4 regions of the Nostoc sp. C117 genome follow, and region 2 is predicted to be linked to each of the others. Evidence: predicted binding sites of a transcription regulator. Region 2 holds the regulator's gene; each other region holds the start of a gene.
What was found. Region 2 encodes NtcA, which controls nitrogen genes in cyanobacteria. Its sites were predicted from a motif close to TNTGTANNNNNNNNTACANA; they were not measured.

Region 1: a site for NtcA is predicted at 2,443-2,462, ahead of ACFG4S_RS10935 (S-adenosyl-l-methionine hydroxide adenosyltransferase family protein). Genes of this name have one in related genera too.
Region 3: a site for NtcA is predicted at 2,876-2,895, ahead of ACFG4S_RS15720 (DUF3120 domain-containing protein). Genes of this name have one in related genera too.
Region 4: a site for NtcA is predicted at 1,660-1,679, ahead of glnA (type I glutamate--ammonia ligase). Genes of this name have one in related genera too.

What each region holds. Positions count from the first base shown of each region.
Region 1 covers NZ_CP170991.1:2,397,777-2,403,763, forward strand. Annotated here, with positions in the region: gene ACFG4S_RS10915 (beta strand repeat-containing protein) at 1-123, shown strand, start outside; gene ACFG4S_RS10920 (peroxiredoxin) at 478-1,116, shown strand; gene ACFG4S_RS10925 (Uma2 family endonuclease) at 1,235-1,819, shown strand; gene ACFG4S_RS10930 (hypothetical protein) at 2,230-2,385, opposite strand; gene ACFG4S_RS10935 (S-adenosyl-l-methionine hydroxide adenosyltransferase family protein) at 2,495-3,322, shown strand; gene ACFG4S_RS10940 (GUN4 domain-containing protein) at 3,319-3,750, opposite strand; gene ACFG4S_RS10945 (DUF2301 domain-containing membrane protein) at 4,258-4,914, shown strand; gene ACFG4S_RS10950 (ElyC/SanA/YdcF family protein) at 4,914-5,603, shown strand; gene ACFG4S_RS10955 (beta-1,6-N-acetylglucosaminyltransferase) at 5,604-5,987, shown strand, end outside.
Region 2 covers NZ_CP170991.1:5,497,211-5,503,197, forward strand. Annotated here, with positions in the region: gene ACFG4S_RS23620 (ABC transporter ATP-binding protein) at 1-863, opposite strand, end outside; gene hisB (imidazoleglycerol-phosphate dehydratase HisB) at 1,045-1,692, opposite strand; gene fabI (enoyl-ACP reductase FabI) at 1,806-2,582, opposite strand; gene ntcA (global nitrogen regulator NtcA) at 2,963-3,634, shown strand; gene ACFG4S_RS23640 (DUF3084 domain-containing protein) at 3,803-5,293, shown strand; gene ACFG4S_RS23645 (resolvase) at 5,519-5,965, shown strand.
Region 3 covers NZ_CP170991.1:3,626,170-3,632,156, forward strand. Annotated here, with positions in the region: gene ACFG4S_RS15705 (hypothetical protein) at 1-140, shown strand, start outside; gene ACFG4S_RS15710 (TIGR03279 family radical SAM protein) at 402-1,727, opposite strand; gene ACFG4S_RS15715 (undecaprenyl-diphosphate phosphatase) at 1,804-2,715, opposite strand; gene ACFG4S_RS15720 (DUF3120 domain-containing protein) at 2,898-3,665, shown strand; gene psbU (photosystem II complex extrinsic protein PsbU) at 4,137-4,565, shown strand; gene nadB (L-aspartate oxidase) at 4,741-5,987, shown strand, end outside.
Region 4 covers NZ_CP170991.1:2,374,792-2,380,778, forward strand. Annotated here, with positions in the region: gene ACFG4S_RS10845 (hypothetical protein) at 28-225, opposite strand; gene ACFG4S_RS10850 (hypothetical protein) at 222-698, opposite strand; gene apcB (allophycocyanin subunit beta) at 934-1,443, opposite strand; gene glnA (type I glutamate--ammonia ligase) at 1,802-3,226, shown strand; gene ACFG4S_RS10865 (hypothetical protein) at 3,333-3,533, opposite strand; gene ACFG4S_RS10870 (ferritin-like domain-containing protein) at 3,900-4,799, shown strand; gene patX (heterocyst-inhibiting protein PatX) at 5,434-5,760, opposite strand; gene ACFG4S_RS10880 (FAD-dependent oxidoreductase) at 5,868-5,987, opposite strand, start outside.

The DNA.
Region 1 (5,987 bases), 3.1 Mb from region 2:
GATAAAAATACAGGTAATCTTTTCTTTGACCTAGACGGGACTGGTAAGGCTGCACAAGTTCAAATCGCCCAGTTCTCTAATCAGGTAATGCTTACTAATGCAAACTTTACTGTGATTGCCTAACAGATAGCTATTTAACGCGGTGTGAAACTTTTTTTCAAACCTAACTCCCAGCCCCTTCTCTTGTAGCAGGGTGGTTTCATACAAAAAAAGAAAAATACATTAGTCTTGATTGATCGTTTTGTAGTATGGCTTTTTCCCTCTCTTCAAACCTCTCCCCCACGGGGGGAGAGGCTTTGAAACCCAGTTTTAGTTTTTCTCTGCTTGTATGAAACCACCCTGCCTAGTACCGTATGTGAAAGTGCTGACAACCTAAAATTTTGTTTCAAACCGCTAAAGCCCGATTGGGCAATAGGGGTTTTATGTCATGATGGCAAAGTAGAACACATATGCTTTTCTAACTACAGGGAATCTCACATGACTCTCCGTTTAGGTGATACAGTACCCAACTTTACACAAGCCTCAACACACGGCGATATCGATTTTTACGAATGGGCAGGTGACAGCTGGGTTGTGCTGTTCTCTCACCCTGCTGATTTTACACCTGTTTGTACAACAGAACTCGGCACAGTTGCCAAGCTGAAGCCAGAATTTGACAAGCGCAATGTCAAAGCGATCGCACTCAGCGTTGATGATGTTGAATCCCATAACGGCTGGGTAGGAGATATCGAAGAAACTCAAAGCACCACCCTTAACTACCCAATCTTGGCAGATGCCGATCGCCAGGTTTCTAACCTTTATGATATGATCCACCCCAATGCCAACGCGGCTGTAACAGTGCGATCGGTTTTTGTAATTGATCCCAATAAAAAACTCCGTCTCAGTTTCACATATCCCCCCAGCACGGGACGTAACTTTGATGAGCTTTTGCGGGTAATTGATTCTCTACAATTGACTGATAACTATAGCGTGGCGACACCCGCTGACTGGAAGGATGGAGAGGATGTTGTAATTGTCCCCTCACTCAAAGATCCAGAAGTTCTCAAAGAAAAATTCCCCAAAGGCTACCAGGAAGTGAAACCTTATCTGCGATTAACTCCTCAGCCTAACAAGTAAATCTGAAAATGATTTCCTGCATTAGACGCAAAGACGCAAAGCTATATCTTGGCGTCTTTGCGTCTTTGCGTGAGAATAAATTCAGTAGGCTAGGCATCCGAATTTGGAGGAAATCCCTATGTTTTCATCCCCTTTGGTTTTACAAATTCCCTCATCAATGCAGATGACAGACGAACAATTTTTTGAGTTTTGTCAGGCTAATCGTGATTTACGCATTGAGCGCAATCAATTTGGAGAATTGGTAATTATGCCTCCTACTGGTTCAGAGACAGGAAATAGAGAAGTTAATATCTCAGGACAGCTGTGGGTGTGGTCAGAACAAGATGGTACAGGTATAACTTTTAGCTCTAGTACTGGTTTTAAGTTATCAACAGGTGCAGAGCGATCGCCAGATGCTTCCTGGATTAAACTAGAACGGTGGAATAGTCTTAGTGCAAAACAACAGCAAAAATTTGCTCCTATTTGTCCAGATTTTGTAGTTGAACTCAAATCTTCCAGCGATAACCTCCAAACTTTGAAGGAAAAAATGGAGGAATATATGAGCGAGCCAGGAATACAGTTAGGCTGGTTGATTGACCGTAAGCAGCGTCAGGTCTATATTTATCGTCCGGGATTATCAGAGGAATGTTTGGATAATCCTGCTACGGTTAGCGGCGGTCTGATATTGCCTGGGTTTATTTTAAATATGAGTAAAGTTTGGTAGAGAAAATTTTACTTAAATCCAGGCTGGCGACGATACAAAATTTTACACAATACTTTCTTCATGTTTTGCAGCCTAGGGATTTCCAAGTAAAAAAATATTCCATCGTTGTGTATGCAGAGGAGGCAGAGGAGAAAGAATCTGCCACTATGAAAATGGGATAATTTATTTTCTGGAAGTCCCTAATTCAAGAGTACGCCTGATGTGAATTAAAAACGCCTCTTTCCCCATAAGGGTTTCAAGACTTGTTAAAAATCCTATTTTTGGAACGATAGACGAAATTAGCAGGATTTCCACACTTAATTCACATTAGACGTAGAGTGTAATTACCTGGAAAACTTCTCGAAAAGAAAAACCCCGCTATAGCGGGGTTACACAACAAAACTATGAACTATGAACAGTGAAAACTTGATTTAGCTGGAATACTTCATTTCAGCTTCCAGTTGACGAATCAGCTGTTCGTCGCCTTTTGCTCTGGCTACTTCCAAGCGATGCTCCAGGCTTTTTTGAATATTCTCTCTGTGAGCTTCTCGTGCTTTTCTAGCACTTTGTAATCTACCTTGATTCATAGGAATTACCCGTTTAATTTTTGACTTTATATCTTGTATTCTTAACATAGCACATATTTTGTAGCTGTTGCTACAGAAATTTCTAATTTTATATATATTTAGGTAAAGTATGTCAGAGAACTCGCTCGAGCAACAAGCACTGCTGACTTTACTGAGCGATTTCGGCGATCGCGATGTCTATGTAGGCGTGATGAAAGGAGTAATAGCCCAAATCAACTCTCAAATCACAGTGGTAGACTTGACACACCAAATTCCGCCGCAAAACATCGCCGCAGCTAGGTTTTGTCTGATGAATGCTTACCCCTATTTCCCAGCTAGGACAGTGCATATAGCAGTGGTTGATCCAGGTGTGGGCAGCAAACGACGGGCGATCGCAGTAGAATTTGCTCAAGGTTTTCTTGTCGGCCCAGATAATGGCATATTTAGCGGAGTATTAAGTCAAACTCCGGCGATCGCTGCCGTGGAACTGACAAATATTAATTATTGGAGAACTCCTCAACCCAGTAAGACTTTTCACGGTAGAGATATTTTTGCACCAGTGGGAGCTAATCTTGCGAGTGGTGTCCCCCTGAAACAGTTAGGACAAGAAATTGATCCAGCAAGTTTGGTAAAGCTGGATATCGGCGAGTGCAAGCAGACAACAACTGGTGTAGTGGGTTGCATTCAATATATTGACCACTTTGGCAACTTAATCACCAACATTCCTGGGAGTTACGTCCAAGGTAAAAGCTGGTGTGTGCAAGCCGAACGGTTGACTATACCAAGCTCTGAAACTTATAGTGATGTCAAAGTGGGAGAAGCGTTCGCCTCCGGCGTTGGCGCAGCCATCGCTTTGATTGGCAGTCATGGCTGGGTAGAAATTGCTGTCAATAACGGCAATGCTCACTTGCACTTGCAGTTAGATTTGCAAGAAGCGATCGAAGTCTTGCTAACTTAAACACCACACCTCACAAGTGCTACATCTAAAGAAACCCCAAAGTTATATCCTCTTTCCACACTTGGCAGGTATTCTGGCGGGAAGGTTTTAAAGTTTGGTTCTTTACCAGGTTTATACTCATATCTTTTTGTTTGCTGATTGTAGTTCCACTGAATCAGCCACTCGCCTGTTAAAGTTTGCCAACTCAGGGCGTTATACATTTTGCGATAGTCGTTTTTTTCCCTCAAAATCTTTTCTTGAGCGCTAAAACCCAGCTTTCCATCACTGGCTGTACTCCAAAGTCGATCAATGGTTTTTAAATCAACACACGAAAGCGCATTCATTTCATCTTTACCAATAGCACCCTCTGCTTGTGCTTTAGTCCCGGCAACGTCTAGCATTCTGAAATATGTTTCTCCATCGGATGCTTGCCAATCTTTGTTTTGCAAATCTTTTTGCAACTAACTGTAATCGACATTGCGGGCTGTGGTAATTTCTACTGGCTTGAATGAGTTAGAATTGGTAGTTGTGTTTAGTAAATCAGTATTTCCTGGGTTTTTGTCTCAGACTTAGGCCGCGTTAACGTATATCCAATCCAACTGCGAACGGCAAATATATCGATGAGGCCTACTGTGATTAATAAAGTTAGTATCAGAGCAGTGTGATTATTTTTTGCTATTTGCTTTGATGTTTCTGATTGTCTGAAATTCCCCAGGTCGAATCTAGTAGTCTGCCAACCCAAAATTGCTAGGTTTGAACTGGGAAAAGGGGACTGGGGTTGGGGGAAGGAATTAAAACCTTTTCTCTTTTCCCCTTACCCTTTACCCCGCCAAGTTTCCTTGGCGAACTACTAATCTAATGGTCACTCATTAGGTAGATATTTTAGCTTTTTTTGACAATAGTCAACACACAGAGATAATAGTTGAAATTTATATAAAATTTGCCAGTACCAACCTATGACTCAATTACAACAATCCACACCAGAAATTTATCAAGGTCAGTTTGGGGAATTTACAATTACTCAGAGCGATCGCATCGGCGTAATTATCTACCGCGCTGGGTTAATGGTAGCTGCACTGAGCTTCGCTATAGGTAGCGCTTTGGTTTTACTCAACAATAACCCGACTGTTATAACTCTGTTGACGCCTTTGTATGCTTGTTTTATTCTGGCTCTTGGTGTAAGTTTATTTACCATTCATATCTATATGGCATTACTACACCGAATGTTGCAAGTTTGTTGGGCGATCGGTAGTATCGCATCAGTAATATTGGCACTTTCTAGCAGTGAACCTTTGGCTCTGACTATTTACAATCAGCCTGTTACCTTATTCGGAGTTGGTTTTGTCTTTGTTGCTCTGACAGGTATTTATTTTAAAGAAGCTGTTTGCTTCAATCGCCTGGAAACCAAAGTATTAACTCCAATCGTACCACTACTATTATTAGGACATTTGGTAGGAGTTTTACCAATTAAGTGGGAAAGTACTTTATTAGGAATCTGGGCAATGTTATTTTTAGTATTTGCTCTGCGAAAAACAGTGCAAGCAATGCCTGCTGATATTGGCGATAAATCTGTGTTTACTTACTTGAAAGAACAGCGTTTGGCTAAGGTTTAATGCGGACAAAAAAACCTTGGCGTTTAAAAATTCCAAAAATCAGACTAATAAAACGCCAACAAATGTGGACACTTACGGCTCAAGGATGGGCGATCGCCATAACTGCGGTTGCTTATTTAATATTCTTCAGTATTACTCATGTACAGTCATATCTTGCTGTAACTTCCCCCATTAAATCAGCAGAAATATTACTTGTTGAAGGATGGATGCCAGATTTTGCGATCGAAGAAGCTTTGACTGAATTTCAAAAAGGTTCTTATCGGCAAATAATTACTACCGGAGGCTCAATCGAAAAAGGAACATATCTTAGCGAATATAAGAACTTTGCTGAAATTTCAGCCGCCACTTTTAAGAAACTTGGTTTAGAACCAGAAAAGGTTATAGCTGTTCCAACCCCTACGGTAGTTAAGGATCGTAGTTATGCATCTGCTGTTGAATTTCATCGCTGGCTATGCAATTCAAATTTAAAAGTAAAATCAATTAATCTTTTTTCTTTAGACGCTCATACTCGTAGGAGTTGGTTAATTTTCAAGAAACTACTTAATCCTGACATTCAAGTTGGCGCGATCGCAGCCAAAACTTATGAGTACGATGCAAAGAAATGGTGGAGTTCTAGCCAAGGCGTGCGGACAATTCTTGATGAAGCAATTGCTTATATTTATGCTCGCTTTTTAAGTTGGAAAGACTAAATGGAAGAGCGCACCAGCGAATCAATAGGTTTTATTTTATTAACACACACAAAACCTTTACAAATTTACAGATTGATAAATAAGTTAAACAGGATGTTCAATTATCCTGTAATTGTGTGTCATCATGATTTTTCAATATGTGATTTATCTGTAGATAGTCTGTCAAAAAATATTTTCCTAGTACGCCCTCACATACAGACTGAGTGGGCAGGATTTACTTTAGTAGAAGCTACAGTAAAAGCACTTGAACTGATGTATGAGCTTCCAGATGCACCGGATTGGTTTGTATTACTCAGCGGAGGAGACTATCCGATTAAAACTGCAAAGCAAATATTGGACGATCTAGGCTCAAATTCATACGATGCTTATATTCAGCATGAAAAA
Region 2 (5,987 bases):
TAGTAATCATTTTGTAGTGTACCTTGCCAGGAACCATCAGGCTCAAATATGAGAGTGGGCATCCATTTTTTGAGAATTTCCCAATCACCACCTTGACCTTTAACGTGATATGTGTCGTTTCGGTCTAAAAGTTCATTGAGAGAACCAGAGCAAATTAATTCACCTTGAGCGAGGATAGCAATGCGATCGCAAATCTGTTCTACTTCACTCAGAATATGGCTATTGAAAAAAATCGTCTTCCCAGCTGCTTTAAGTGCCAGGATAATTTCCCGCATTTGATAGCGCCCCACCGGATCGAGACCAGACATTGGTTCATCCAGAAAAACTAATTCTGGCTCGTTAATTAGCGCCTGTGCCATGCCAACACGCTGTAGCATACCTTTGGAGTAGCGACGTAGTAGCTTTTTCCGGGCATCGACTTGGGATAAACCCACTAACTCCAACAGTTGGGGAATGCGTTGGCGTTGGACGCTGTGAGGAATTTGGAATAATCCAGCGGCTAACTCTAAAAACTCCCAGCCGGTGAGATAGTCATATAAATAGGGATTTTCAGGCAGATAGCCGATATGTTGCTTAACACTGCGATCGCCTATAGGCTTACCCAATAATAATCCTTGTCCAGTGGTTGGACGGATAATCCCCAACAATAATTTTAAAAGGGTGGTTTTACCTGCGCCATTTGGTCCGAGCAAACCAAAGGTTTCGCCTTTGTAAACTTTTAAAGAACAGCTTTTAAGAGATACGACTTTTTGATTGAGCCAAAAACCAGTGCGATAAACTTTTCGCAACTCAGAAGTTAGAACTACTGGCTGAGTGTCAGTCGTATTAAGTTGAGAATCAGAGTCATCTGCAACAGACTTCATCTCGGTTAAATCACTATTTACCAGCTTAATATTAATTACAATTTACCCAGTAGGCTGATAATAACCATCTCCATCTGGTCTGTCAATCATCCCAAATTGGGGAGTAGAGACGCGATTAATCAGGTATTTACAGGAGTAAACAGTTTTCTCTTCCCCTACTCCCCCTGTCTCTCCCCACCTCCTACAACACGCCCTTAGAACTGGGAATTACGCCAGCACGACGGGGGTCGATTTCCACCGCCAATCGCGTTGCCCTGGCAAACGCCTTAAATGTCGCCTCAATAATGTGATGGGAATTAATGCCATCCAGTTGGCGAATATGGAGTGTCATTTGGCTATGGTTTACTAGTGCCACGAAAAATTCGCGCACCAGTTGGGTGTCATAAGTTCCTACGCGTTGGGTAGGAATTTGCAAACCGTAGCTGAGGTGAGGGCGTCCGGAAAAGTCTAACGCTACCTGAACTAAAGCTTCATCCAATGGTGCGAGAAAATTACCAAAGCGGACAATACCTTTTCTGTCGCCTAATGCTTGATGCAAAGCTTGTCCCAAGGTAATGCCTACATCTTCGTTGGTGTGATGGTCATCAATTTCCCAGTCTCCCTTGGCTTGGATATCTAGATCGATCAGTCCGTGAGAGGAAATTTGATGCAACATATGATCCAAAAATGGAACACCTGTTGTTGCTGTGCATTTTCCTGTCCCATCAAGGTTGATAGTAACTTGGACATTAGTTTCCCCTGTGGTGCGTTTAACTGTAGCAATCCGAGGGGTTTTAGTTGACTGATCGTCGTAGTTTGAAGAATTAACTTGCCGATTAGTTGTTTGCATAGGGAATGGGAAATGGGGACTGGGGACTGGGGACTGGTGGGAAATGGGGACTGGGGATGGGGACTGGGGACTGAATTCTTCCCAATACCAAATCTCCAATCCCCAGTCCCTAATTACATTCCCATAATTTCATATCCTGCATCTACATACAGAATTTGTCCGGTAATGCCGCTGGACAAATCACTACACAAAAAAGCCGCAGCATTGCCTACTTCTAACTGAGTGACTGTGCGTTTTAGGGGAGCTACTTGCTCTACATGATGAATCATATCCAATATTCCGCCCACTGCTGAAGATGCCAAGGTGCGGATTGGGCCTGCGGAAATGGCATTGACGCGGATATTTTGCGACCCTAGTTCAGCAGCTAGGTAACGCACACTCATTTCTAAGCCGGCTTTGGCAACTCCCATAACGTTATAGTTAGGGATTGCTTTGACACCGCCTAAATATGTGAGAGTGACAATACTACCGCCCTCTGTCATCAAGGGTTTAGCTGCACCACTTAACTGCACTAGAGAATAGGTACTGATTTCTAAAGCGGTGTTGAAGCCAGAACGAGAGGTTTGGCTAAAATCTCCGGTCAAATCGTCTTTGTTGGCAAAGGCAAGACAATGGATGAGGATGTCTAGTTTTCCCCACTTTTCGCGTACTGTCTCAAAGGTAGATTGAATTTGTTCGTCGTTTTGGACATTACAGGGAAGAAATAAGCTGGGATTAAGGGGTTCTACTAATTCCGCAACTTTTGTCTCCATTTTGCCGCGTTCATCTGGGAGGTAAGTAATTCCCAGATTAGCTCCTGCTTTATGTAATTGCTGGGCGATGCCCCAGGCGATGGAGCGGTTATTGGCAATACCTGTAACAAGAGCATTTTTTCCAGTCAGATTAAGCATAAAAATTGTAAATGCGATCGATGATTAGGAGCATACTAGAATCTGAGTCACGTTTTGTCTTTGTTTTATACACGATTTGCAAAAATGAATATTGCCAGGGGTGTTTGCTGTCACAAAATTCTTGATTCTTTCTAAAGATATTCTCAAATTATCTTTATTTGTTCTTCAAAAAACCTTTTTAATACACCTAGTTAGAACTAATTATCAACGATTTATAGCTGAATAGATCAACAATTATGTATCATTATAAACAAAGAGTTAGGAAGCAATTAGTTGGAGTATAGGAAAGAACAGAAAGGTTGACGGTGCTTTATTGTTTTTTCGGGTGTATTCTTAGGTAATCAGTTTTTGTTTTTCCGGCATTGGGTAGGGGAAGGGAGATGATCGTGGTACAAGATAAAGCCCTAGCAAATGTTTTTCGTCAGATGGCGACCGGGGCGTTTCCGCCAGTTGTGGAAACGTTTGAACGCAATAAAACGATCTTTTTTCCTGGCGATCCTGCCGAACGAGTTTATTTTCTTTTAAAAGGTGCTGTTAAACTTTCCAGGGTGTACGAGGCAGGAGAGGAAATAACGGTAGCGTTGCTGCGAGAAAATAGTGTTTTTGGTGTATTGTCATTGCTGACGGGAAATAAATCCGATAGGTTTTACCATGCGGTTGCATTTACACCTGTGGAATTACTGTCAGCGCCAATTGAACAAGTCGAGCAAGCACTCAAGGAAAATCCAGAATTATCAATGTTAATGTTGCGGGGTCTGTCTTCGCGAATTTTACAGACGGAGATGATGATTGAAACTCTTGCTCACCGAGATATGGGTTCCAGGTTGGTAAGTTTTTTATTAATTCTTTGTCGTGATTTTGGAGTTCCTTGTGCAGATGGGATCACAATTGATTTGAAATTATCTCATCAAGCGATCGCTGAGGCAATTGGTTCGACTCGTGTTACAGTTACTAGGCTACTAGGGGATTTGCGTGAAAAAAAGATGATTTCTATCCACAAGAAGAAGATTACTGTGCATAAACCCGTTACTTTAAGTAGGCAGTTCACATAAAAACAATTGGAGGAAGGGGAGTCGGCGCGTGTTGTGTTTTTAAAGATCGCACAAATAGCTAAAGGAAAATTGAAAATTGACTAATTTCAGCTATTGCCAATCTCCACTTCCGCACAGACAATGGTCAAAAGTAGTAGGCTGTATCTGGAAGGATTTCCGTAGCTAAAGATGACCACCGGATACATCCTCATCGCAGCAATTTTAATTCTGGGAGGCGTAATTGCAACCGTGGGCGATCGCATCGGCACACGAGTTGGCAAAGCCCGCCTCTCACTTTTTAACCTCCGTCCGAAAAATACCGCTGTAGTAGTAACTATTTTTACAGGCGGCTTAATTTCAGCATCAACCTTAGGTATTTTATTCACTGCTGACGATAAATTGCGGCAGGGAGTCTTTGAGTTAGAAGATATTCAAACAGACCTCAGACAAAAGCGGGAACAACTAAAAACCGCAGAAACTCAAAAAAGTCAGGTAGAAAGTGAGTTATATCAAGCAAGAATTGCCCAAGCAAAGGCACAGCAAGACTTGCAAACAATTAATCAATCCTTGCAGGCGGCAAATACCAAGCAAAGGCAAACCCAAGCCCAGCTAAATCGCACCATTAGCCAACAAGCCCAAACTCAAACTGAACTCCAACGCACTCAAGGGCAACTAGATCGAGTTGTCAGTCAGTATCAGAAGGCCATAGCTGAACTACAAAGCGTTTATAACCAGAGAAAGGAACTACAGGCGGCAGTTGAATTATTGAAAACAGAACGTCAACGACTCTATGCTGACGCCAAAAAAGCAATTGATGAAGCCAAAACAGCAATAGAAAAACGCGATCGCGAACTTGCTAACCGCCAAGAAGCTATAGAACTGCGCGATCAAAAAATTGGGCAACTAGATCAACTAATTCAAAAGCGTAATTTAGAAATTACAGCTAGAGAACAAGTGATTGCCAAACGGGAATCTCGCCTGAAAGAATTAGAAGCACAACAGGAACAACTAGAACAAGAAGTAGCAAGATTAGAAAAATATTATCAGTCCTACCGCGACCTGCGTCTGGGTAAACTAGCTTTAGTTCGCGGTCAAGTTTTGGCTGCTGGTGTAGTTCGTGTCACCCAAGTCGCTGCTGCCCGTCAGGCAGTGATCCAAATTTTACAAGAAGCCAATCGCAACGCCAACCTGGAATTGAGTGAACCTGGCGCAAATTCTGCAAATGTAGAGCTTGTGCGCGTGACTGAAGAGAGGGTTGAGCAATTGAGCAAGCAAATTGAGGATGGTCGAGAATACGTGGTGCGAATTTTCTCAGCTGGTAATTATGTCAGAGGAGAAAAGCAAATAGAATTTTTCACCGACATAGCGCGAAATCAATTGGTCTTTTCTGGGGGGGCGCAGCTAGCTACAACGAATGCTGACCCCAGAACCATGACATCCTATCAGTTACAGCAGCGATTGGAAATACTGATTTCTGCTTCCCAATTTCGGGCGCGTAATGCTGGAATTGTCGAAAATGTGCAAGTAGATGGAACTTTCTTGCGTTTTGTCACCCAACTCAGGCAATATAATCAGGCATTGGAAATTAGAGCGATCGCCGCAGAGGACACTTATACAGCTGGTCCCTTAAGAGTGAAACTAGTAGCAATAGTCAACGGACAAATTATTTTTAGCACTTAAATTAAAGAAGTCAGGAGCCAGAATTTAGGAGTTAGAAGTCAGAATACAATTGAGATGAGTGCGGAAAGTCACGACTCGGCGGCTTACGCCCTATACGCCGAGAGGGCAGTTTGCCTTAGGCATTACAACTTGCCAAGACAGACTCGCCACTAATTGATTCTGATTACTGTTAGCGCAGCGGGGCGTAGCCCATTTTGAATTCTGAATTCTTCTTTTTAATTACTTATGACTTTTCGTGAATTTTCACCCACGCAACCAGTAATCTTGGGCTTTGATCCAGGTCGAGATAAGTGTGGTCTAGCGGTGATGGGACTCGATCGGCAATTGTACTATCATCAAGTCGTGCTGGCAAAAGAGGCGATCGCCACCATTGAGACACTGCGTCAAAAATTTCCTATCTCCTTAATGGTGATGGGCGACCAAACTACAGCCAATCAGTGGAAACAGCAACTGTATCAGAAATTATTAGAACCGCTTAATATCATTTTAGTAGATGAGCGTTACACAACCTTAGAAGCACGCGATCGCTATTGGCAAATGTACCCACCGAAAGGGCTAATAAAACTATTGCCACAGGGTATGCGACAGCCACCAAGACCGATAGATGACATTGTTGCTATCCTCCTCATCGAAAGATATTTAAATCGCCTCACTGAATCAACAGTCAATTAGTTTTAGATTTTGGGTTGCACAA
Region 3 (5,987 bases), 1.9 Mb from region 2:
TCTCGTCCACTGAATATTTAGAATTTTTCTACAGCGATCGCACCGCAGTCAATCGCCTATTGTCACACAACCTGGCTCATTCGATTTATGGCTTATACGCGTCTAGCGATTATCGAAGCAGTTTCTACAAGACGCGATAAATCGTCATCTCTACAAGTCTTTTGGTCTTATCTGAACTGTATTGAATTATAGGGTTCCTATTTGATTTTTGAAAAGACATACAGGGTGTGTTAGCGACAGCGTAACACAGCCTTTATAAGGATTTGATTCCGTACTCTCAAAGCTACACACCCTAGAATACCAAATTTTTTTATAAATTAAACTTGGAAAACAAGGACTATTTTACCTTTTTTCCTTCCCCGAAACCTTCTTCATCAACTCTAATAATTAACAAAAATTAGTTAACTAATACAGGTGTTAATTAAATCTTCAACTCCTGCCACTGGTAAGATATTTGTTTTTAACTTGCTAGCTAATTCTTGAATACTGATATCATCTAAAAATACTAATTCACTATGTTTCAACATAACATTTGGTAGCAAAATACCATCGCCCAAATCTTCTTCTGCTAAGTTTAAAAGCAAGTCATGACCAGTTAGTAATCCAGTTACACTAATCTCCTGTCCCCAGTAATCACTAGATAAAGCACGCATATTTACTTCTAAACCTTCAACCAAATTTAAGCGTTTCAAAATCGGTTGAAATGCTTTTTCCACAGCATTGCCTACTACCCAAGTAAATTTTCTCTGAGGATAAACTTTTGCTGGTAATAATTCTGCCGCGGCAGTGGAAAATTGTTTGATAAATAATTGAATTGAACCAACACCGTTATCAATTTGGGGATATTCTTCATATTCCGATTCGCTTGGTAATTCTTCACCTGCAATCAAAAACCACTCATCGGCTAACCAAGTAACGCTAGAGGCGAATTTTTGGCGAAATTGCTGCGAAAGTATTTTGACTTGAGAAATTACTTCTTGGGCTTTTTCCCTAGTTACAGGTATGAGTTCATCTTCTTGGGGACGAAACCGTGTCAACCCGACTGGTACAACTGCTACTGACGCCACCGTTGGCACTTCACCAGTATGAAAGGACGCTAAATCTTTGAGGGTTTGTTCTAAATGTTCGCCATCGTTTATGCCAGGACAAACAACCACTTGAGCATGAATTTGCAATCGCCTTTCTTGAAACCACTTCAGTTGTTGCAAAATTTGTCCCGCACGCTGATTTTTTAGCAGTCTAATTCTCACTTCAGCCTCCGTTGCATGAACGGAAACATACAAGGGAGACAGGCGCATTTGTTCAATGCGCCGCCATTCTTTTTCTGATAGATTGGTGAGGGTTAAATAGGAGCCGTACAAAAAGCTCAGACGATAATCATCGTCTTTCAAATACAAGCTAGTGCGCTTACCTGGTGGCTGTTGGTCGATAAAGCAAAACGGACAGCGGTTATTGCACTGAATTAAGCCATCAAATAGAGCAGTTTCAAATTCTAGCCCTAAGTCTTCGTCGTAATCTTTTTCGATTTCCAGGTTATGAGTTTTACCAGCAGCATCTAAAACTTCGAGTTCCAAGACTTCATCAGCACACAAAAACTGATAATCAATTAAATCACGGGGATGTGTACCGTTGATAGCAACGATCGCATCCCCTGCCTCAAAGCCAATCTCTGCGGCTATGGAATCAGGTAATACTCTAGTAATTCGGGCAGGATTAATGGTAGTCATGGGCATTGGGCATTGGGTATAGGGTATAGGGTATTTGGCATGGGGCATTGGACAAATGACCAATGACCAATGACTATTAACTATTGTGCAAAAATCCTTTGGCGATGGCGCCCAAGATTACTGTCCCAAATGCCAAGCGATACCAAACAAATATCCAAGTATTCTTGGTTTGAAGATATCGCAATAACCAGGCGATGGAAATATAAGAAAATACAAATGCTGATAAGGTTCCTACTAATACCACTATTAGGTCAATTTTTCCCAGTGCCTCTTTAAAAAATTCATATAAAGTAGCAATTGTTAAGGTGGGAATTCCTAACAAAAAGGAAAATCTCGCTGCTGTCTGCCTCTCTAGCCCTAGAAATAATGCCGTTGTTAAAGTGGAGCCAGAACGGGATACACCGGGTGCTAAGGCGAGCATTTGCCCCAAACCGATGAGCAATCCATCAACTATTGTGACTGAGTTAAAATCTCGTTTGCGACTACCTAATTTTTCGGCTGCACCCAATAAAAGCGCCATGACGATTGAAGCGATCGCGATGGTAGTCATACTATTAATTGTTGAATTTTCATCGTTGAGGGCTTTTTTCAGGAGAAATCCACCTACTAATGCAGGTAAGGTTCCGATTGCTATCCCCACCAATAATTTCCATTCTTCTCGTTGCCAGTCTTTTTGACGAAAAGCTTTCCAGCCTCCCGTTAATATCAAGTTAATATCTGTCCAGAAATAAATTAAGACTGCAATTACACTGCCAAACTGAATTGTAGCCAGAAAAGCTTTCGATCCCAATTCTTCCCAGTGAAGAGCCTTGGTGAACACTTCTAAATGGGCTGTGCTGCTAATGGGCAGAAATTCTGTGATTCCTTGGACAATGCCGAGAATAAATGCCTGAAATAGTTGCTGTACAAAGTTGACTGGACTTGCAGCCACAGCTAGATGCGATACTCCCATCTCTAGCAGTTGCGGGAATAACCAATTTGTCGCCATTAATTTCAAACTCCTAAAGATACATACTTTTGTGAATTATCCAACTTTACGTTGTTGCGATCGGTTTTTCCGGGCGACATATAACCTACGCAAATTCTAGGTAAAATTAAAATGCCCCAGGGGGGGATTTGAAAGTGTGATATCTTAAATAAGATAAAGTTTAGTAACAAATATTAAAAACTTTGATAAATAATACATTGTCCTCCTACACCACTTCTATTGATACTGGGTTGGATATATCTAATACCAAGGACAGTGATATCAGAGAATTGGAATCTACACTCTCCTCCTCTGCTTCCCTGCCCTTAATCTCTTCTAGACAAACATGGTTAGTGTTTGCGGTGGCGGTATTTTTAGTATCAGTACCAGTATTTGTCGAAGCGCCAATAGTGCGATCGCTACCGAGTCTGAGTTTAGCGCTGACAGCATTTTGGGTGTGGTTAAGTTTTACATTGATGTCACGCCCCGTAACTTATGTTTGGGGAGATTTGCTCTTAGGGTTTAGCTGGAGTTGGTTAGCAGGAGCAATTTACTGGGGTTGGTTACGTTGGGAACCTGTATGGCATTTACCAGTGGAGTGTATCGGCTTACCGTTTGCTTGTTGGTGTTTGGCGAAGAATTGGGGTAAGGTGGGTAGCTGGTTTTATTTAGGTTCTTTGCTCGGTACAGTTTTAACAGATGTATATTTTTATCTTGTAGATTTGATGCCCTATTGGCGGCAAATCATGAGATCGGATGTAGATGGTGCATCACAAATTTTACAAAATGCTTTGATACAGGTACAAACACCTTGGGGTGAAACTTGGGCGATCGTTCTCGCCCTAATGCTGTTAACAGTGGGAATTTTACCTTTAGGTCAAAACCACAGACACTGGTATGCGTTTGGTGGGGCAGTTTTAAGCACAATTTTGGTAGACAGCCTATTTTTACTCGCTGCGATCGCAGCTTAAAAATTGTTTAATCTTAAAAGCAAAACTTTTCTCAACACAATCTACAGCCCATCAATAATGATGCTGTAAATGATTCTTTAATTAAGAAATATTACAATCTTCATCACAATCAAGTCATCTTTGGGAGAGTTGGCGCTATTGTCCATCCCAGAATCTTCTGTTTAGTTGGGAAGTAGAATCAACCAACCTGCAAAGATTTTGTTCATCTGGGAATGTACCGTAGTCTATGAATGCAACGCTGTTACCGCTATGTAGCACTCTTCCCAGTGGAAATAATTCGCAAAACTACAGTCAAACCCAGTAACAGTAAATATTGTGGATATTAATACGCTGTATATTAGTTTCTGATGACTGCTGTGTTGATCGAGCTATTAGGTTTTGTCCTTTGTCCTTTGTCCTCTAACAAATGACCAATGACAGCCGTTAGCTGAAAACTTTTATTTCTGTTTGATGGAAAGAGGTAAAAAAATCGTGAAAGGATTGGTGCGTTTATTAACAGTGTTTAGTTTGTTACTTGGTTGCTGGGGATGGCTGGGAACAACTCAGATAGCCCAAGCTGCTAGTTTCAACAGTTTTGCTTTTCCCCAAGTCCCAATTCTGGCAATTGAGCGGCAGAATCGGGCAGACAAGAAGCTAGCAACGGAATTTGGTAAAAAAATTGATTTGAATAATACCAACGTCCGAGCTTTTCAACAGTTTCCAGGGCTTTATCCCACCCTAGCTAAGAAAATCATCACGAATGCACCCTACAAGAATGTAGAGGATGTATTGGATCTTCCGGGATTGAGCGATAGCCAAAAACAAACTCTGCAAGCCAACTTCGATAATTTCACCGTGACAGAACTAGAGCCTGCCTTCAACGAGGGAGACGATCGTTTTAACAACGGTATCTACAGATAACTGCACGTTGCAGTGAATGTAGCAAAAGCAGCCCACTCCTGATTCTAAGGAGTGGGATATTCTATTACAGATGGGGATGAAAGAGACAAGGGAGACAAAGTAGACTTTACTACCTCATCTCCCCTGCTCCCCCTGCTCCCCCTGCTCCCCCTGCTCCCCCATCTCCCCCCTTACCTTGCCTCAGATAGATATTCCTACCCAATTTGATGTTTTAGTAGTTGGCGCTGGTGCTGCCGGACTTTACACAGCGCTGTGTCTGCCAGAGTCTTTGCGAGTCGGCTTGATTACCAAAGAAACTGTCGCTTTGTCCGCAAGTGATTGGGCACAAGGTGGTATTGCCGCAGCAGTTGCCCCAGAAGATTCTCCAAGGCTACACATTGAAGATACAATCCAGGCAGGTGCCGGTTTATGCGATCGCGCCGCCGTGGAATTTCTCGCCCAACTTGCTCCTAACTGTATTCAGTCTCTAGTTAACTTGGGAGTAGCTTTTGACCGTCATGGTCAAGCTTTGGCTTTAACTTTAGAAGCAGCCCATTCTCGCAACCGTGTTCTCCACGCCGCTGACACCACAGGACGAGAAGTTACCACCACTCTCACCACCCAAGTTCTCCGCCGCCAAAATATTCAAGTCATCCAACAAGCTTTGGCTTTGAGTTTGTGGATTGAACCCCAAACTGGTCGCTGTCAGGGAATTAGCTTGTTTTATCAAGGTGAAATCACATGGATAAGAGCTGGTGCTGTAGTACTAGCAACTGGTGGTGGGGGTCAGGTATTTGCCCAAACCACTAACCCGGCTGTGAGTACGGGTGATGGGGTAGCGATCGCTGCTCGTGCTGGGGCTATCCTCCGCGATTTAGAATTTGTCCAATTTCATCCCACCGCTCTCACCAAACCTGGTGCCGATCGCTTTCTAATTAGCGAAGCTGTACGCGGCGAAGGGGCACACCTAATCGATAATGAAGGGCGGCGTTTTGCCTTTGACTATCACCCAGCTGGTGAGCTTGCACCAAGAGATGTGGTCAGTAGAGCGATTTTTAGCCATTTACAACGTACCGCCGATCCATCCACCGCTCATGTTTGGTTGGATATGCGCCCCATTCCCGACGACAAAATTCGTCACCGCTTTCCTAACATCATCAAAGTTTGTCAGCATTGGGGTATTGATGTCTTTAGTGAACCAATTCCTGTAGCCCCTGCTGCTCATTACTGGATGGGTGGTATTGTCGCAGATTTAATGAATCGTACTAACATTCCTGGTTTATATGCAGTCGGTGAAACTGCTAGTACTGGAGTACATGGAGCAAATCGCCTTGCTAGTAATTCGCTATTAGAATGTATTGTGTTTGGCGCTCAGATGGCTAATATTGAGTTGGCAGATATTGAATTGCCATTAGAAACACCAGGGCTACCATTGCAGAAATT
Region 4 (5,987 bases), 3.1 Mb from region 2:
AGGAATAGGGTCTTGTCCCTTATAGGGTTAGCTCACTAAACCCGTACTATTTTCCCCCACATCACCATAACCGAAATTTTCTGAATAAAATTTGACACAATTTTGTACAACTTCAATAGCCGTTTCTTTAAGCTTACTTGCTTCTTTTTGTCCGATTTGTTTCTCTAATCTCTTAATTAATCTGTCAATACAGTCGCCATTAGTTTTAATCTGAGTGGATGTCATAGGTTATTTGATGTTGATAAAATTACGTCAGGCCAATTATTTTGAGGGACTGTCTGCTCTAAGGGAACTCTCCCCGTACCTTTAACATAATAACTCCCTCTTAGTTCTCTTTTTACAGAAACACGCTGCTTGCCTAAACCCTCACTAGGATCAATAATTTTCCATAGTTGTTGTTCTGATAGACAACAAACGCCATCGCGATGACAAATCAACGCTATAAAAAGTTTGACATCAGGATAAGTTTCACGAAATATTGTCAGTGCATTTTCTTCCTGTGAACTGAAGCTAAATGACCATGAAGAAGTAGGTTTTTTTGATATTTTAAATAGTATAGCTGATTCTTGATTTGAGCTTTTTATAGTATAGAGAGATGAATGAATATAAGATAAATAACTGATAGAGATATAAGATGTTCCTTTGAGGAGTCGAAGAAAAGCTGCACCATGCAGAAATTCTAGATCATTAATACTCATAGAACTATTACCAAAAATTATTTATATCAATAATAAACATTATAAGAGCAGGTATAAAATTTTCCCAGTAGTTATGCTCGTTGTAATACCAATTAATTTGTCATACAACAAATAATTTTTTTATTAAGAAAAATAAACGCACTTTGCCAATAAAGCCAAAGTGCGATATATATTAAGTCCACTTACGCGAACTTTATTTGTATAGTTCTACGATTTCTAGTTACAGGACTAGATGCTAAATATCTATCTCGCTTAACTCGCGTGTGATGTGATCAAATGGTTCATCCACAAAAGCAGTATTCAGCACACCTGCGGCTGCTACTTGTTCCTTAATCAAATCTTTGAGAATTTGGATACCGCGAACCGTAGGTCCAATAGGTACTCCTAGAGAATTGTAAGTTTCTCGCAGCCCTTGTAGCACACGCTCATCCAACACATTTGTATTTCCTGCAACCAGCGCATAAGTGGCGTAACGCAAGTAGTAGTCTAAATCTCGCAGACAAGCCGCATAACGACGAGTTGTATAAGAATTTCCACCAGGACGAATTAATTCTGGTAGTTCTTCATATAACTTTAAACCAGCTTGCTTGACAAGTGCAGCCGCATTAGAATTGATTGCTGCCGCCGCTTGTACTCGTGCTGTACCACTGTCAAAGTAAGACTTCAGGCTATCGAGTGCATTCCGGTCAAAATACCGACCAGCTAAGTCATAATTCTTAATTAAACTTGTTACCGCATCGCGCATTCCTTCTTCTCCCAATCCTTGCTATTTATGGTTTGATATTTATTTGGCTGCACTTGGGCACCAGTAAATTTTTGTGCTATTTAAATATAGATTTGGCACAAAAACAATTTATCCACTATTTAAGGATTTTATGCCAAAGTTGACCCCTATATGATGAACTTTCCAGTTTTGTAAAGATGATCGCCGAAAGGTTAATATAACCTGATAATCCAGATATCTGTAACACAGACTACAAAATCCCCTAATGTCTAGTATTTAAGATATTTCTGGTGTGTCACGGCTTGATTGAGATCAGCAGGGTTAGGATGCAATGTAAGATTCTGGTTTACTTTAGGAAATTGGTAGAGAAGGAGTAACAATGACAACACCGCAAGAAGTCCTGAAAAGAATTCAAGATGAAAAAATTCAGCTGATTGATCTCAAATTCATCGATACAGTAGGGACTTGGCAGCACCTCACACTGTACCAAAACCAAATCGATGAGACGGCATTCACTGATGGCGTACCTTTTGACGGTTCCAGCATCCGGGGTTGGAAAGCGATCAACGAATCGGATATGACGATGGTACTCGACCCTAACACTGCTTGGATCGACCCATTCATGGAAGAGCCAACGCTAAGTATAATTTGTAGTATCAAAGAACCCCGTACAGGCGAATGGTACAACCGTTGTCCACGGGTTATTGCCCAAAAAGCAATAGATTACTTGGTTTCCACTGGTCTTGGTGATACAGCCTTCTTTGGTCCTGAAGCTGAGTTCTTCATCTTTGACAGTGCTAGATTTGCCCAAACCGCCAACGAAGGCTACTACTTCTTAGACTCCGAAGAAGGCGCTTGGAATTCTGGTAAAGCCGGTACAGATGCAAAACCCAACTTGGGTTACAAACCACGCTTCAAAGAAGGTTACTTCCCTGTTTCGCCGACGGATTCTTTCCAAGATATCCGTACAGAGATGCTGTTGACGATGGCGCAATTGGGTGTACCCATTGAAAAGCATCACCACGAAGTCGCTACTGGTGGTCAGTGCGAATTAGGTTTCAAGTTTGGCAAGTTGATCGAAGCGGCTGACTGGTTGATGATTTACAAATATGTCATCAAGAACGTTGCCAAGAAATACGGCAAAACCGTCACCTTCATGCCAAAACCAATTTTTGGCGACAACGGTTCTGGAATGCACTGTCACCAGTCCATCTGGAAAGATGGTAAACCCCTGTTCGCAGGTGATAAGTATGCTGGTTTGAGCGATATGGCGTTGTACTACATTGGTGGGCTTCTCAAACACGCACCAGCGCTGTTGGCAATTACTAATCCCAGTACCAACTCATACAAGCGCCTAGTACCTGGTTATGAAGCACCTGTTAACTTGGCTTACTCCCAAGGTAACCGTTCTGCTTCTATCCGTATTCCTCTATCTGGTACTAACCCCAAAGCCAAACGTTTAGAATTCCGTTGTCCAGATGCTACTTCTAACCCTTACTTAGCATTTGCTGCAATGCTTTGTGCTGGTATCGATGGCATCAAGAACAAAATCCATCCTGGTGAACCCCTAGATAAGAATATCTATGAACTCTCTCCAGAAGAACTGGCAAAGGTTCCTTCAACTCCAGGTTCTTTAGAACTGGCGTTGGAAGCACTGGAAAACGATCACGCCTTCTTAACAGAATCAGGCGTCTTCACGGAAGACTTTATCCAAAATTGGATTGACTACAAGCTAGCTAATGAAGTCAAGCAATTGCAGCTACGTCCTCATCCCTACGAGTTTTACCTCTATTACGATGCTTAATTAAGTGCCGTATCTAAAAAAGTAACAAGGTTTGCCACCCTAGAGTAGAGGGTGGCTTTTTTTTTCAGAGTTGTCAGTTGAGACATTCACTCAAAAAATCAACCTTTTAACTCATGGAAGCATGACTTGACCCGTACATCATCCGAGCGCTAGCATCTACCTTCCCTTGAATGGGGTTCCAGTAGTGGGAAGCTTCTTCAGGAAGACCAAGTTCTTGTGCAGCACGCATCAGCATTGATTGTTGGCGATTTTTGACTTGTTGATGTTCGCGCACCATTAACGCACGAGATTTATCTGCGATAGACATAACCATAGTCCTCTCTATTTGGTGAATATATAATTTTGGACTCTTCAATAAATTCAATATAACAAAAATCTGTAGCATACGCTACTGTTTTTACATTTTCATTAGAAATTTAGATTTTAAATTTTTGAATTTTAATGATGTAAAGCTTGCTATCAAACCTTTATGGCAGTTTTGTGATTAAAATCATTATTCATAAGTGATAACAATTTTTACAAAAGTTTATATTTTGAGGTTTGAAACTTGAGGGAAGATTGAGTGATTTATTTTTTGAACTTTGAAGTTTTTTCTTTGATTGAGAACTAATACAGCAGTTACAAAAAACTAAGTTACGATCAAATACAGATTTATAAAACTTTACATAGTCTGATGACAGTTACCTACCCACATAAATTTCAGAATGCTTTAAGTGCGAGGGAAATCTTGAAACGGGTGGTATGCGATCGCGAAATCCATCTAATTACCCTGAATCGCTACCGCTACAGCGAACAGCGCAGTTGCAAAGACCTGACTGACTTAATCGAACAACTCAATGGACAGCCACGAGAACTAGTGCGGGATTTGTCTCATCACATCTCAGATGAAGCTCGTCATGCCATGTGGCTAACTGACTTATTAGCAGAACTGGGAGCAGATATTGGTAAACCACCTGGTTCATCCTATATCAATGAATTTGAACGCCTGCTCGATCGCGAACAACAAGATCCAGTCCAAGGCCTTGAAGATTTTGTCATTTCTTCTCTTGCTGCAATTAACGTCACCGAAAAACGGGGTTGTGAGTATTTTTCTGCTCACATTTACGCTCTCAAGCAAGCGTCACAAACCGAAGAAAATATTAAAATCCGGGAAACAATTGCAAAAATATTGCCAGAGGAAGCAGGACATGTGCGCTGGGGTAACCGTTGGTTGGCAGAACTAGCGCGTAAAAGTCCAGAACATCGGCAAAAAGTAGAGCAAGCCAAGCGAAAATATACCGCTATCGAACAGGCAGCGTTTGAATCAGGAATGGATATCACCTTGGGAGCCGAACTGCGGCGAGTTGCCAACCTGGTGGAAGTAGCAAATACCATGCCGCTTTGGCAGCGTCCCCAGTATCTAATGGAACGTTTACCCCAAACTTTGTTAGCGCCTGAATTGCAATTTACTAGGATTCAGGTTGCACAAAAAGCTTGGCAGCGCGACCCACAGGCGTTTTTCGAGAATTTTGTGCCGATGTTCCTCAACGGCATTCAGCGAATTGAAAATAACCGCAAGAAAACAACCGTTTGAAAAGAGGAGAGTGGGGGGAGCAGAGAAACAGAGGAGAAGTTGCAGCAAGTTTTTCCCTTCTGCCCCCATCTCCTCTGCTTCTGTAGCCTCTTTCCCATGCCCAATGCCCAATGCCCTAGAGAAGATGAGGCGAAGGGGATTTCAAGCTTCGGCAAAGGACACCAAACAGATGTCAAAGCGAAGAACAATTATTTGTTGATGTAGATTGGCAGCTACTCAATCTGTGAGAAAACCTGTTTGGGAATAAAGATAAGTTACCTTAAGGTTGTTTCCCCAATTAGCAAAATGTCCGAATTAGATGTATTTTAAATTAGTTGATAACCTAAGTAACATCTGTTTCTAAAGCAGTTGAGGATTGAGTTCTCAGGAATACGAGTAACAGTTGTGTGGCTTTTGAGGAGTTGGTGATACTGTGGATTGAGGCATTTGATTTAATTTGCCTTTTCATTACCAGAATTTATGCCAACTACTATATATACAAAGCTTGCAGTTGAAATACTAAGCGATCGCTGAAGATTTTCGTGTGTTAACTCTATATATGTCTGCCAGAAAAGCTGTGTGAGAAATGTTAGCACAACATCCTGTTTTCTGGTCGTTTGTTTCCTTAGCAAAAAGAGGCATTACTCTGCGGTGGTTAGACAACAGCATAGATATTTGCGAATTTTTGCGTTACTTCTCTGCGCCCACTACCGCGATGACGTGGCGCATCATCTGTGTTTTGTTCAGATTCCGCCGAGAGCAACTGTTGCCAATTAGGCATACAAAGTAGCCGATTCTCTGGGAAAGTTCTCTTTGCCCTTGGTATTGGCACAGTCAGAGCTGAAAGCCCGCGCACTCTGGGGGAAGCCGCAGAATCGTCTACAGACTTTCCGCTGGATAAGTGATTGACCATTGCTTGGCAGTTAGAAGCTAAGGGGCCGAACACCAGACTCGAAACTAAAAGTGAAATGGCAGCACGCATAGCAGATGTCTATTTTGGAACTCTCCACTTCACTGATACTTAACTTTTTGATGAATATCCGGACAATTTGTCAAAAAGTATTGTGTTTTACTGAAAATAAAGTCTTCTTATACTCCGTCCAGATGTTCGACTAAGAACCAATTACTGAAGTGATTCTGACGACCCCACACTGTAACTAATTGTTCGTGGGGATAAGCGTGTAACTGCTCGTTGATATACGATCGCAA